Regions from separate parts of the Telluria sp. BA11 genome, predicted to be linked through region 3. Evidence: riboswitches for the same ligand, from Rfam matches in the RefSeq annotation. Region 3 holds a riboswitch; each other region holds the start of a gene.
What was found. Region 3 has a riboswitch for cobalamin ahead of AC1MGT_RS18385 (TonB-dependent receptor). Riboswitches for the same ligand answer to the same signal wherever they lie in the genome.
Positions count from the first base shown of each region.

Region 1: another riboswitch for cobalamin. It lies ahead of AC1MGT_RS14645 (TonB-dependent receptor domain-containing protein); the one in region 3 lies ahead of AC1MGT_RS18385 (TonB-dependent receptor).
Region 2: another riboswitch for cobalamin. It lies ahead of AC1MGT_RS10445 (cobaltochelatase subunit CobN); the one in region 3 lies ahead of AC1MGT_RS18385 (TonB-dependent receptor).

Region 1 is NZ_CM155275.1:3,330,997-3,334,251, reverse strand. Features, by position in the region: gene AC1MGT_RS14655 (adenosylcobinamide-GDP ribazoletransferase) at 1-663, shown strand, start outside; gene AC1MGT_RS14650 (histidine phosphatase family protein) at 663-1,205, shown strand; cobalamin riboswitch at 1,226-1,461, shown strand; gene AC1MGT_RS14645 (TonB-dependent receptor domain-containing protein) at 1,527-3,255, shown strand, end outside.
Region 2 is NZ_CM155275.1:2,389,938-2,393,192, forward strand. Features, by position in the region: gene AC1MGT_RS10445 (cobaltochelatase subunit CobN) at 1-1,970, opposite strand, end outside; cobalamin riboswitch at 2,147-2,365, opposite strand; gene kynU (kynureninase) at 2,638-3,255, shown strand, end outside.
Region 3 is NZ_CM155275.1:4,180,148-4,183,402, forward strand. Features, by position in the region: gene ylqF (ribosome biogenesis GTPase YlqF) at 1-842, shown strand, start outside; cobalamin riboswitch at 868-1,106, shown strand; gene AC1MGT_RS18385 (TonB-dependent receptor) at 1,175-3,133, shown strand.

The DNA.
Region 1 (3,255 bases), 850 kb from region 3:
GTTGGCGTGGTGGTAGGTGCCATCGGCGCGGCCGTCTACTTCATCGCCGGGCACTGGCTGCCAGCGCCAGTGGCCGCCGTGCTCTCCACCGCCGCAACGATCTACCTCACCGGCGCCTTCCACGAAGACGGCTTCGCCGACACCTGCGATGGTCTGGGCGGCGGCATGACGAAAGAACGCGCGCTCGACATCATGAAGGATTCGCGCGTCGGTGCGTATGGTGCGATCGGCATCGTCTGCATGCTCGGCGCGAAGCTGGCTGCACTCGCCACGCTGCCGCCCCTTACCGCCATCGGCGCCCTGCTGCTGGCACACCCGCTCTCGCGCCTGGCCGCCACGTCCCTGATCTGGCAGATGGAATACGCCCGCGCCGAAGGCAAGGCCAAGCCGCTGGCCGTGCGCATGAGCAGCGACGAATTCGGGATCGCGACGCTCACGGTGCTCGTGCCCGCGCTCGTGCTGTTCGCCGTTGGCCTGCTAGACCTGGCTGCGATTGGCGCGGCGGTGTTTGCGGCCTTGCTGGCCACGCGCTGGCTGGCCCGCATGTTCACGCGCCGGCTGCAGGGCTATACGGGCGACTGCCTCGGCGCCGTGCAGCAGTTGGCCGAAGTCGCCATCTATATCGCGGTACTGGCCACGCTCGGCCGCGGCGCGCTGGCCTGATGCGCCTGTACCTCGTACGCCACCCGAAACCGGACGTGCCGGCCGGGTACTGCTACGGCCGCACCGACCTGCCAGCGCAAGCAACAGACACCGCACGCGTGCTGGCGGCGCTGACCAATCAAGGCCTTCCCGGCGCCATGCCGGTCTACGCCAGCCCGTTGCAACGCTGCGCCGTGCTGGCGCAGCAGCTGTCAAGCGCGCCCACGTTCGACGCGCGCCTGGCCGAGATGGACTTTGGCGTCTGGGAGCTGCGCCAGTGGGACGACATCGCCCGGGACGAGATCGATGCCTGGAACGCCGACCTGCTCCACTACCGCCCCGGCGGCGGCGAAAACGTCATGCAGGTGGCCGTGCGCGTGGCCGCGTTTCAAGCCGACATCCAGCGCGCAAGGCACGCCGAGGCACTCGTCATCTGCCACGCCGGCGCCATGCGCCTGCTGCACGCCATGTCCGGCGGCGGCACCTTGGAGGATGCTGCGCTGCGTGCGGCATCGACACCACACCAGATCGGCTACGGCGAAGTCATGGTGCTGGAAATATGACAATGCCCGGGGCAACCACCTTATAATGAGCGCGTTTTGGTGCTCGCACCTGCGTTCGCAGGTGCAGTTAAACGGGAAACACGAAGCTCTTCACAGGGCCAACGCGTGCTGCCCCCGCAACGGTAAGCAAGTGCTGCAGCCTCTCATCGGGTCCTGCGGCAAACCGCCCCCTCATACCACTGTGCTTTTCTGAGCATGGGAAGGTCGGACGGCCATACTTGTCAGCCCGGATACCGGCCAAAAGGTGGATACGCGCACAGCGCGATCCTTTGAATCCAGCCCACGGGGACGTCGGCGGGATGCCTTTGATAAGAACCACTCATGAATTTTCCAGTAAGCCGGCAAGCGGCCGCCGTGTCGCTCGCACTCGCCCTCATCTCGTCCACCGCCATCGCCGAAGTCGCTGACACCGTCGTCGTCACCGCGACCCGCACGCCGCAACTCGCTGCCGACCTGATCGCCGACACCACCGTCATCAACGCCGAAGAAATCGCGCGCTCGGGCGCCGGCTCGGTGGCCGACATCCTGCAGCGCCAGCGCGGCATCGAGATCGCCCGCAACGGCCCGGCCGGCACCACGACCAGCGTCTATGTGCGCGGCGCAAACGCCAACCAGATCGTCGTGCTGCTCGACGGCGTGCGCATCGGCTCGTCCACCACCGGCACCGCCAGCTGGAATGCCATCCCGCTGGGCGCCATCGACCGCATTGAAATCGTCTACGGGCCACTGAGCACGCTGTACGGCGCCGACGCCATCGGCGGCGTGATCCAGATCTTCACCCGCAAGGGCGAAGGCGCACCTGTCGTCACCGCTTCGGTGGGCGCGGGCAGCAACGCGACGCTGCAGGGCGATGCAGGCATCTTCGGCAGCAGCGGCGGCCCGAATGCCATCAGCTACGCCTTTGGCGCCGGCTATGAAGAGTCGGACGGCTTCTCGTCCACGCGGCCCGGCGCGTCAGGCTACAACGCCGACGAAGACGGCTACCGCCGCCGCAATGCCAATGGCCGTGTGTCGATGGCGCTCGCGCCGGGTCACGAGATCGGCGCCCAGTTCCTGGCCAGCCGCACGTACAGCCAGTACGATGCCAGTGGTTCCGGCAGCTACGACGTGCACAGCGACTCGGACATCAATACCGCCGCCGTCTACATGACCAACCAGCTCCTGCCAAACTGGCGCAGCACCGTGCAGTACGCACGTTCAGAAGACAAGTCGGGCAACTTCAGCAACGCCACGGCCAGCGGCGCCAGCCAGATCGACACCAAGCAGAACGAATTCTCGTGGCAGAACAACGTCGCGATCGGCCAGGACACGCTGCAGCTGCTGTTCAACCACCGCAAGGAAGAAGTCTCGTCGATGCGCCAGACGCGCATCACCAATTCGTATGCCGCGGCCTACTCGGCCAAGCGCGCCAATCACCTGTTCGATGTCAGCGCACGTCAGGACCGCTCGGTCTACGGCAGCCAGAACACCGGCGCCGCCGGCTACGGCTACGAGTTCGGCAACGGCCTGCGCGCCACCGCCAGCATCGGCACGAGCTTCCGCGCCCCGACCTTCAACGAACTGTACTTCCCGGGCTACGGCCTGGCGACGAACAAGCCCGAAAAAGGCCGCAACCGCGAAGTGGGCCTGCGCTACGACGGCAACGGCTACAACCTCGATGCCACGTACTTCCACAATCGCCTGACCGACATGATCGTATCAAGCACGCCATGCCCGGACGGCATCAACCGCAGCTGCGCCTACAACGTCAACGAAGCGACGCTCGAAGGCTTCTCGCTGGCCGGCAGCACGCGCCTGATGGACGTGAACCTGCGCGCCAGTCTCGATTGGCAGGATCCGCGCGATGACACCACCGGCCGCCAGCTGGCGCGCCGCGCGAAGAAGCATGCCAACTTCGCTGCCGACTACGTGATGGGCCAGCTGAAAAGCGGCGCCGAGCTGACCGTGTCGGGTGACCGCTTCGACAACGCGCCCAACACCAACCGCCTGGGCGGCTACGGCTTGCTGAACCTGTACACCACGTACCAGTTCACGCCCGACTGGTCCCTGC
Region 2 (3,255 bases), 1.8 Mb from region 3:
AAGGCCAGGTACTGGTGCGGCGGTGTGATGCTGGTATTCGCGTGCAGCAGTTCTTCATCGACTTCCCAGCCGCGCGGCGGCTGCGGGCCGATGAACACATTGCCGAACGTGAGGCCCGGTACCAGCAGCTTGCCGCTGTCGACCATCACCTTGCCCGGCGCCGGGCCCCAGCCGCGCATGCCTTCGATGCCGTAGCCGATCAGGCGCCGATACAGTGGCGCGAGCGCCTTGCACGGACTGGGCTTGCTGTCGTCGAGACAGGCGCGGTAGCCGTCTTCGAGCGCATGCAGGTCGCGCGTGGCCTGCACGCGCTGCGGATGGTCGACACCCTCGACCAGGTGCAGCAATTCCTTGATGATCGTCTCGGCCTGCTTGCGGCCCGGCGCGCGCTCGCCCTGCGCTTCGGCGACCAGCACGTCGGCATGCAGGCGGCCCAGCATGCCGTCCTTCATCTCGCCCTGCACGCGCGGTGCAAGCGTGGCGAACCAGCGCGCGTAGTCGGCCGCGCTGACGCTGTTCACCACACCGCTCATTTCGCGCAGCGCGGCGCGGTCTTCGGGCAGGTTCACGCCGTGCGCCATGATCATGTCGAGCAGCGCTTCGGGCGTGGCGGGTAAATCGCCGACCGTGTAGCCGGCGGCTTTCAGCGCGTGCAGCATGTCGAACAGCGATGCCGGCACGTTCAGGTTGTCGGCGCCGATGTTCTGGCGGCCCGGCGGGTGGTTGTAATAGACCATCGCGACGCGCTTGTCGGCATTGCGCTTGGCACGCAGCGCCAGCCAGCGGCTCACGCGCGCCGTCATGCGATCGACTTCGGCCGGCAGCAGCACCGGCGGGCGGTTCTCGATGCCGGTCAGGCGGTCGCGCTGCGACTGGCCCAGCGCCGCCACCACCACCGGCTGGCCGATTCCCTGCAGCTCGGGCAGCGCGACGCGGTACTGGACCGAATCCGGCGGCAGGCCATCGGGCGAAAGCTGCCACTGCATGGCGGTGCGGTCCGACAGGCGGATCGCCTTGAACACGGGGATATCGAAGCGTTTGAAGGCTTCGCTGACGACTTCGCGCCCTTCGGCGGCGCCGACGACGAAGTCCTGCAGCACCACCAGCGCCGCGGGCTTCGCTGGCGCGATCAGCTCAGGCAGGCGCACCAGCGCTTCGCGCGAGGCGCCGCCCCAGCGCGTGAGCAGCTGCACGCAGGCCTGGCCTTGCTCTTCGATGCGGCGGCACAGCGCAGCCGGCACCATGCCATCCATGTTCGCCAGATCGAGCACGACGACGGTCGGGCGGTCCTTCAGACCCAGCTTGGCGGCGTTGCCCCAGGCGGCGGCATCCTGCAGCTCGTTCTGGCCGACGCGCAGGCGCAGCGTCGGCTCGGGCAGCGGAGGGCCCAGCGCTGTTGATGGATGCAGCAGGTGGGCGATGAGGGCCGTGGTGTTGTCCACGCCGCCGGCTTGCCAGACGCGCCGCGCCGCGAGCCAGTGGCGGGCCGCGGGATTGGCCTCTGCCGCCTGCAGCGCGGCGGGCGCCGGCGCTTCGGCCGCCAGTTCGCGCAGCAGCTCGGGCGCGAAGCCGGCCAGGCTGCCGTGCGCCGCGCGCGTCATCAGGTTCAGGCTTGCTTCGCCATTGAAGGCCAGCACCGCGGTGCCTGGCTTTGCATGGCGCGCCAGCGCATCCTTCATGCGGCGCGCCGGATCGCCGAACAGCGACACCGCCAGCACCGTGTCGGCGCCGGTGATCCACTGGCCCACCTCGCGTTCACTGGCGGCCATCAACTGGGCCGGCGTGCGCAACTGAATCCGGTCGCGCGGGTGGCTGGCCAGGTGGCGGTGCGCAGCTTCGATCGCGCCCGGCGCGGCGCGCTCGGTGACCACGGCGAACATGGTGGCGGCGTGGCCGTGGGCGCAGGCAAGCAGGGACGCGAGCAAAAGCACCAGCGCAGTACAGGCGCGGGGGAGCGAAGCAGTGTTCATGTGAACGTCGACCTTTCAGCTGCGCGCCAGGGCGCGCATGACAACGGGCAGACGTCTTCCTTCCACGCGGGACGCAGCAGCCACGCGCACGCGCACGTGCGAACGCCTGCGCGAGCGCATTGGCAACACGGAAGGAACGACGAACTACCAACCGGCACGCCCACACCCCGGGACGTACGCAATGCATCGTGAAGGCCGGTCTTCTGGCTTGCCGTCATCCTTCCCGGGTCCTGCCTTCCCGTGCACGGGGCACAGTGGCGTTCGACGAGGGTCGTCAGGCATACAGCAGCGGGGGCTGCGCCGGACTGGCGTGCGATGGATTCGCACACGTCACCGGCTTCCCGTTTCACCTTCCTGCAGACGAGCAGGACGGCACCATTCACTTGATTGGGCGCGATTCTACAGCCCGGGTGCGCCACTGTCACCGCATTCTTTGGCCTCTAGGGAAGCACTGATTAATTCATGGAGGCGGACTTGGCACGGAAAATAGCCACCCTGCGGCGTTGCAAATTCTCGCAATAGCTCGCTATTGCTGCGATTTGCGCCTTGCATGGCGGCTTTTTCCGCAGCCAATTCCATCCCCCAGAATAAATCAGTGCTTCCCTAGCCTAGAATGGCGGTATCGTCCGGCCAGGCCGGCACCCACTACTTCTTCGCGACCGTTCACATGATCACACGACAAGACTGCCTGGCCCTCGACGCGGCCGATCCGCTGGCCCCTCAGCGCAATGCGTTTGCGCTGCCGGACGGCGTGATTTACCTCGATGGCAATTCGCTCGGCGCCCGCCCCCGCGCGGCCCTGCAACGTGCGCAGGACGTGATCGCCGCCGAATGGGGCAATGACCTGATCCGCAGCTGGAACACGGCCGGCTGGTACGACCTGCCGCAGCGCCTGGGCACCCTGATCGCGCCGCTGATCGGCGCCGCCGCCGATGAAGTGGTGGTCACCGACTCGACTTCGGTGAACCTGTTCAAGGCGCTGGCTGCGGCGCTCAAGATGCAGGCCGACGCACCGGCGCACGCGGCCCGCCGCATCATCCTCACGGAGCGCGACAACTTCCCGAGCGATATCTACATGGCCGAAGGCCTGATCGGCTGGCTCGAGCGCGGCTACGAGCTGCGCCTGCTCGACAGCTGGGCCGACCTGCCGGCCGCCCTCGAAGGCGACGCCGGCGGCCAGGTGGCGGTGGTGATGCTCACGCACGTGAACTACCGCACCGGCCGCATGCTCGACATGAAAACGATCACGGCGCAGATCCACGCCGCCGGCGCGCTGGCGATCTGG
Region 3 (3,255 bases):
CCGAGGCGAGCTGCAACCCACTGGTGGATCAGCTGCGCAAGTTCCGCCAGCGTCCCAGCCTCAAGATCCTCAACAAGATCGACCTGGCCGATCCGGTCGCCACCGCCGCCTGGAAAGCCTATTACGATGCGCAGGAAGGCGTCACGGCCTACCCGATGACGACCAAGAAGCCGGCCGACGTCGCCCGTATCCCCGATCTGGCCCTGTCGCTGGCGCCGCACCGCGGCGTGCCGACGAAGCCGCTGCGCATCATGATCATGGGCATTCCCAACGTCGGCAAATCGACGTTGATGAACGCGCTGCTGAAAAAACGCGTGGCCAAGGTGGGCGACGAGCCGGCCGTGACCAAGGTCCAGCAGCGCCTGTACCTGAACAAGAACGTGGTGCTGGTCGACACGCCCGGCATGCTGTGGCCAAAGATCGCCATGGCCACCGATGGCCTGATGCTGGCGGCCAGCCATGCCATTGGCACCAACGCGCTGGTCGAAGAAGAAGTGGCCGAATATCTGGGCGAGCTGCTGCTGCAGCGCTACCCGCACCTGCTCACCGCGCGCTACGGCCTGAAAACCGAGGGCATGGATGGTGTCGGCGTCATCGAAGGCGTCGCGATGCGCCGGGGCTTCCGTGTACGCGGCGGCGAGTACGACTACGAAAAGGCAGCGCACTCGCTGCTGCAGGATTACCGCCAGGGCGCCCTGGGCCGCATCAGCCTGGAAACGCCGGATTCGCGCGCGGCCAGCCTGGCCCTGCACGCGGCCGAAGTGGCCGAGAAAGCCCGCCTGGCCGCCGAGAAGCTCGCTGCCAAGCTCGAAGAGCAGTCGCGCGGCAAGCGCGGCAGCTGACCTGCCAGGGCGCGTGCCGACACGGTATAATCGCGCCGTTTTGGTGCTCTCGCGCGCATTCCGGCGCGCGAAGTTAAACGGGAAACACGACAGGGCTGCGCCGCGCGCCGTCCTGGAAGTGTGCTGCCCCCGCAACGGTCAACAAGCGCCGCGTCCGCACATCCTGCGCCGCGGCAGACAATCTCGATAACCACTGTCCGCACGACAGGAAGGTGAGGGCGTCCGCTTGCCAGCCCGGATACCGGCCAGGACAGGTGGGAGCGCAAGGCGCTTCCTTCGACGCCAGGCTGCGGGGACGCAGCGGGGCGCCCTTTACCGAGAACACACTCATCATGACTTTTGCAGCTCCCGCGCGCCGCGCGCCCCTCGTTGTGGCGTGCGCCTTCGCCGTGTCCACCTTCGCCACCATCGCCACCGCACAGGAAACGCTGGCGCCGGTCGTCGTCACCGCCGCCCGCTTCCCGGCCACCGCCACGCCAATCGGCGCCACCGTGATCACCGCTGACCAGATCCGCAGCGCCGGCGTGGCCGACGTCAATGCGGCCATCCGCAAGATCGGCGGCGTCTTCGGTCGCCAGAGCCTGGACGGCTCGCCCGACTTCAGCCTGGACCTGCGGGGTTTCGGCACCAACAGCGCGCAAAACGTGGTGGTGATGGTCGACGGCGTGCGTCTGAATGAAAACGAGCTGGCCAGCACGGTGCTCTCGAGCATCCCGGTCGACACGGTCGAGCGCATCGAGATCACGCGCGGCGGCAGCAGCGTGCTGTACGGCGACGGCGCCACCGGCGGCGTGATCCAGATCTTCACCCGCCGCCCGCAAGGTAGCGGCACGCGCGGCACCCTGTTCGTGGAAGGTGGACGCTTCGACGCGCTCGACCTGCGCGCCTCGATCGCGCATGGCGCCGGCCCGTGGTCGTTCGACGCCGCCGTGGCCGACCGCCGCACCGACAACTACCGTGACAACAACAAGTACGAGCAGACGAGCTTCAGCGGCGGCGTGCAATATGCGTACGCTTCGAATGGCCGCGCCGGCCTGCGCTTCGAGAGCTCGCGCTCGGACTCGCGCCTGCCGGGCTCGCTGAACGAGGCACAGTTCCAGGCCAACCCGACCCAGAGCAATACGCCGGATGACTTCGGCTCGCTCGACACCGACCGTGTCAGCGCGTTCGTCGAACACCGCATCGGCGCCATCGAACTGGCGGCCGAACTGTCGCACCGCGAGCGCGATGTCGGTTCGACGTATGTGTTCTCGGGCTTCCCATCGGCCTCGCGCTACCAGTCCGAGCAGACCCAGTTCTCGCCACGTCTGCGCCACACCGCCACGCTTGGCGACAAGCGCAATGAATTCGTTACCGGGATCGATCTGACCCGCTGGGACCGCCAAGTGACGTCGAGCTTCTCGGCCGGCGACGCAAAACAGGCGTCCAAGGCGCTCTACGTGCGCGACGAACTGACCTGGAACGCGCCGCACAATGCGCGCCTGGCCGTCGGCGCGCGCCATGAACGTTTCGACAAGAACTATGCCGACCCGCTCGCGTTCACCGCTCCCGAAGACACCGAACAATCGGTCAATGCGTTCACGGTCGAAGGCAGCATTGACGTCGCGCGCGAGGTGACCATGTTCGCCAAGGCCGGCCGCAGCTACCGCATCGCCAACATCGACGAAAACTCGTACCGCGCCACAACGGACGTGCTGGCGCCGCAAACATCGCGCGACCTCGAACTGGGCGTCGCCTTCGGCAACGACGCGCGCAAGGCCACGGCCCGCGTGTTCCGGCACCGCCTGACCAACGAAATCTTCTTCGACCCGACGCTGGCCGGCGGCTTTGGCATCAACACCAACCTCGACCCGACCCGGCGCCAGGGTGTCGAAGTCGAAGGACAGGCGCTGCTGGCGACCAATCTGCGCCTGACCGGCGCGTGGCAGTACGTGCAGTCCGAGTTCCGTGATGGCCCAAACGCCGGCCGCGAGATGGTGCTGGTGCCGAAACACGTCGTGACGACGCGCCTGGCCTGGACGCCGGGCAATGGCCAGACCGCCGATGTGGGCGCGCAGTGGGTGGCCAGCCAGCGTTTCGGCAGCGACTTCGCCAATAGCTGCGACGCCCGCGTGCCGTCGTACACGACGGTCGACGCCCGCTATGCGCGCCGCTTCGGCCCATGGGAAGCGTCGGTATCGGGCCTGAACCTGCTCGATCGCCAGCACTACAGTTACGCGTTCAGCTGCCGCGCCGGGATTTACCCGAGCGATGGCCGCCAGCTGAAGGTGTCGCTGCGCTACGACTTCTGATCCATGTTCTGCGGGGCGCGGACGGCTGATGTATTTGCATGCATGTTTCAGCGGTAAGCAAATGCAATAAATCGCGCCCTGCAGACAGGGAAAGGGCAAAAAGTGGTAATCTCGCGATCGTT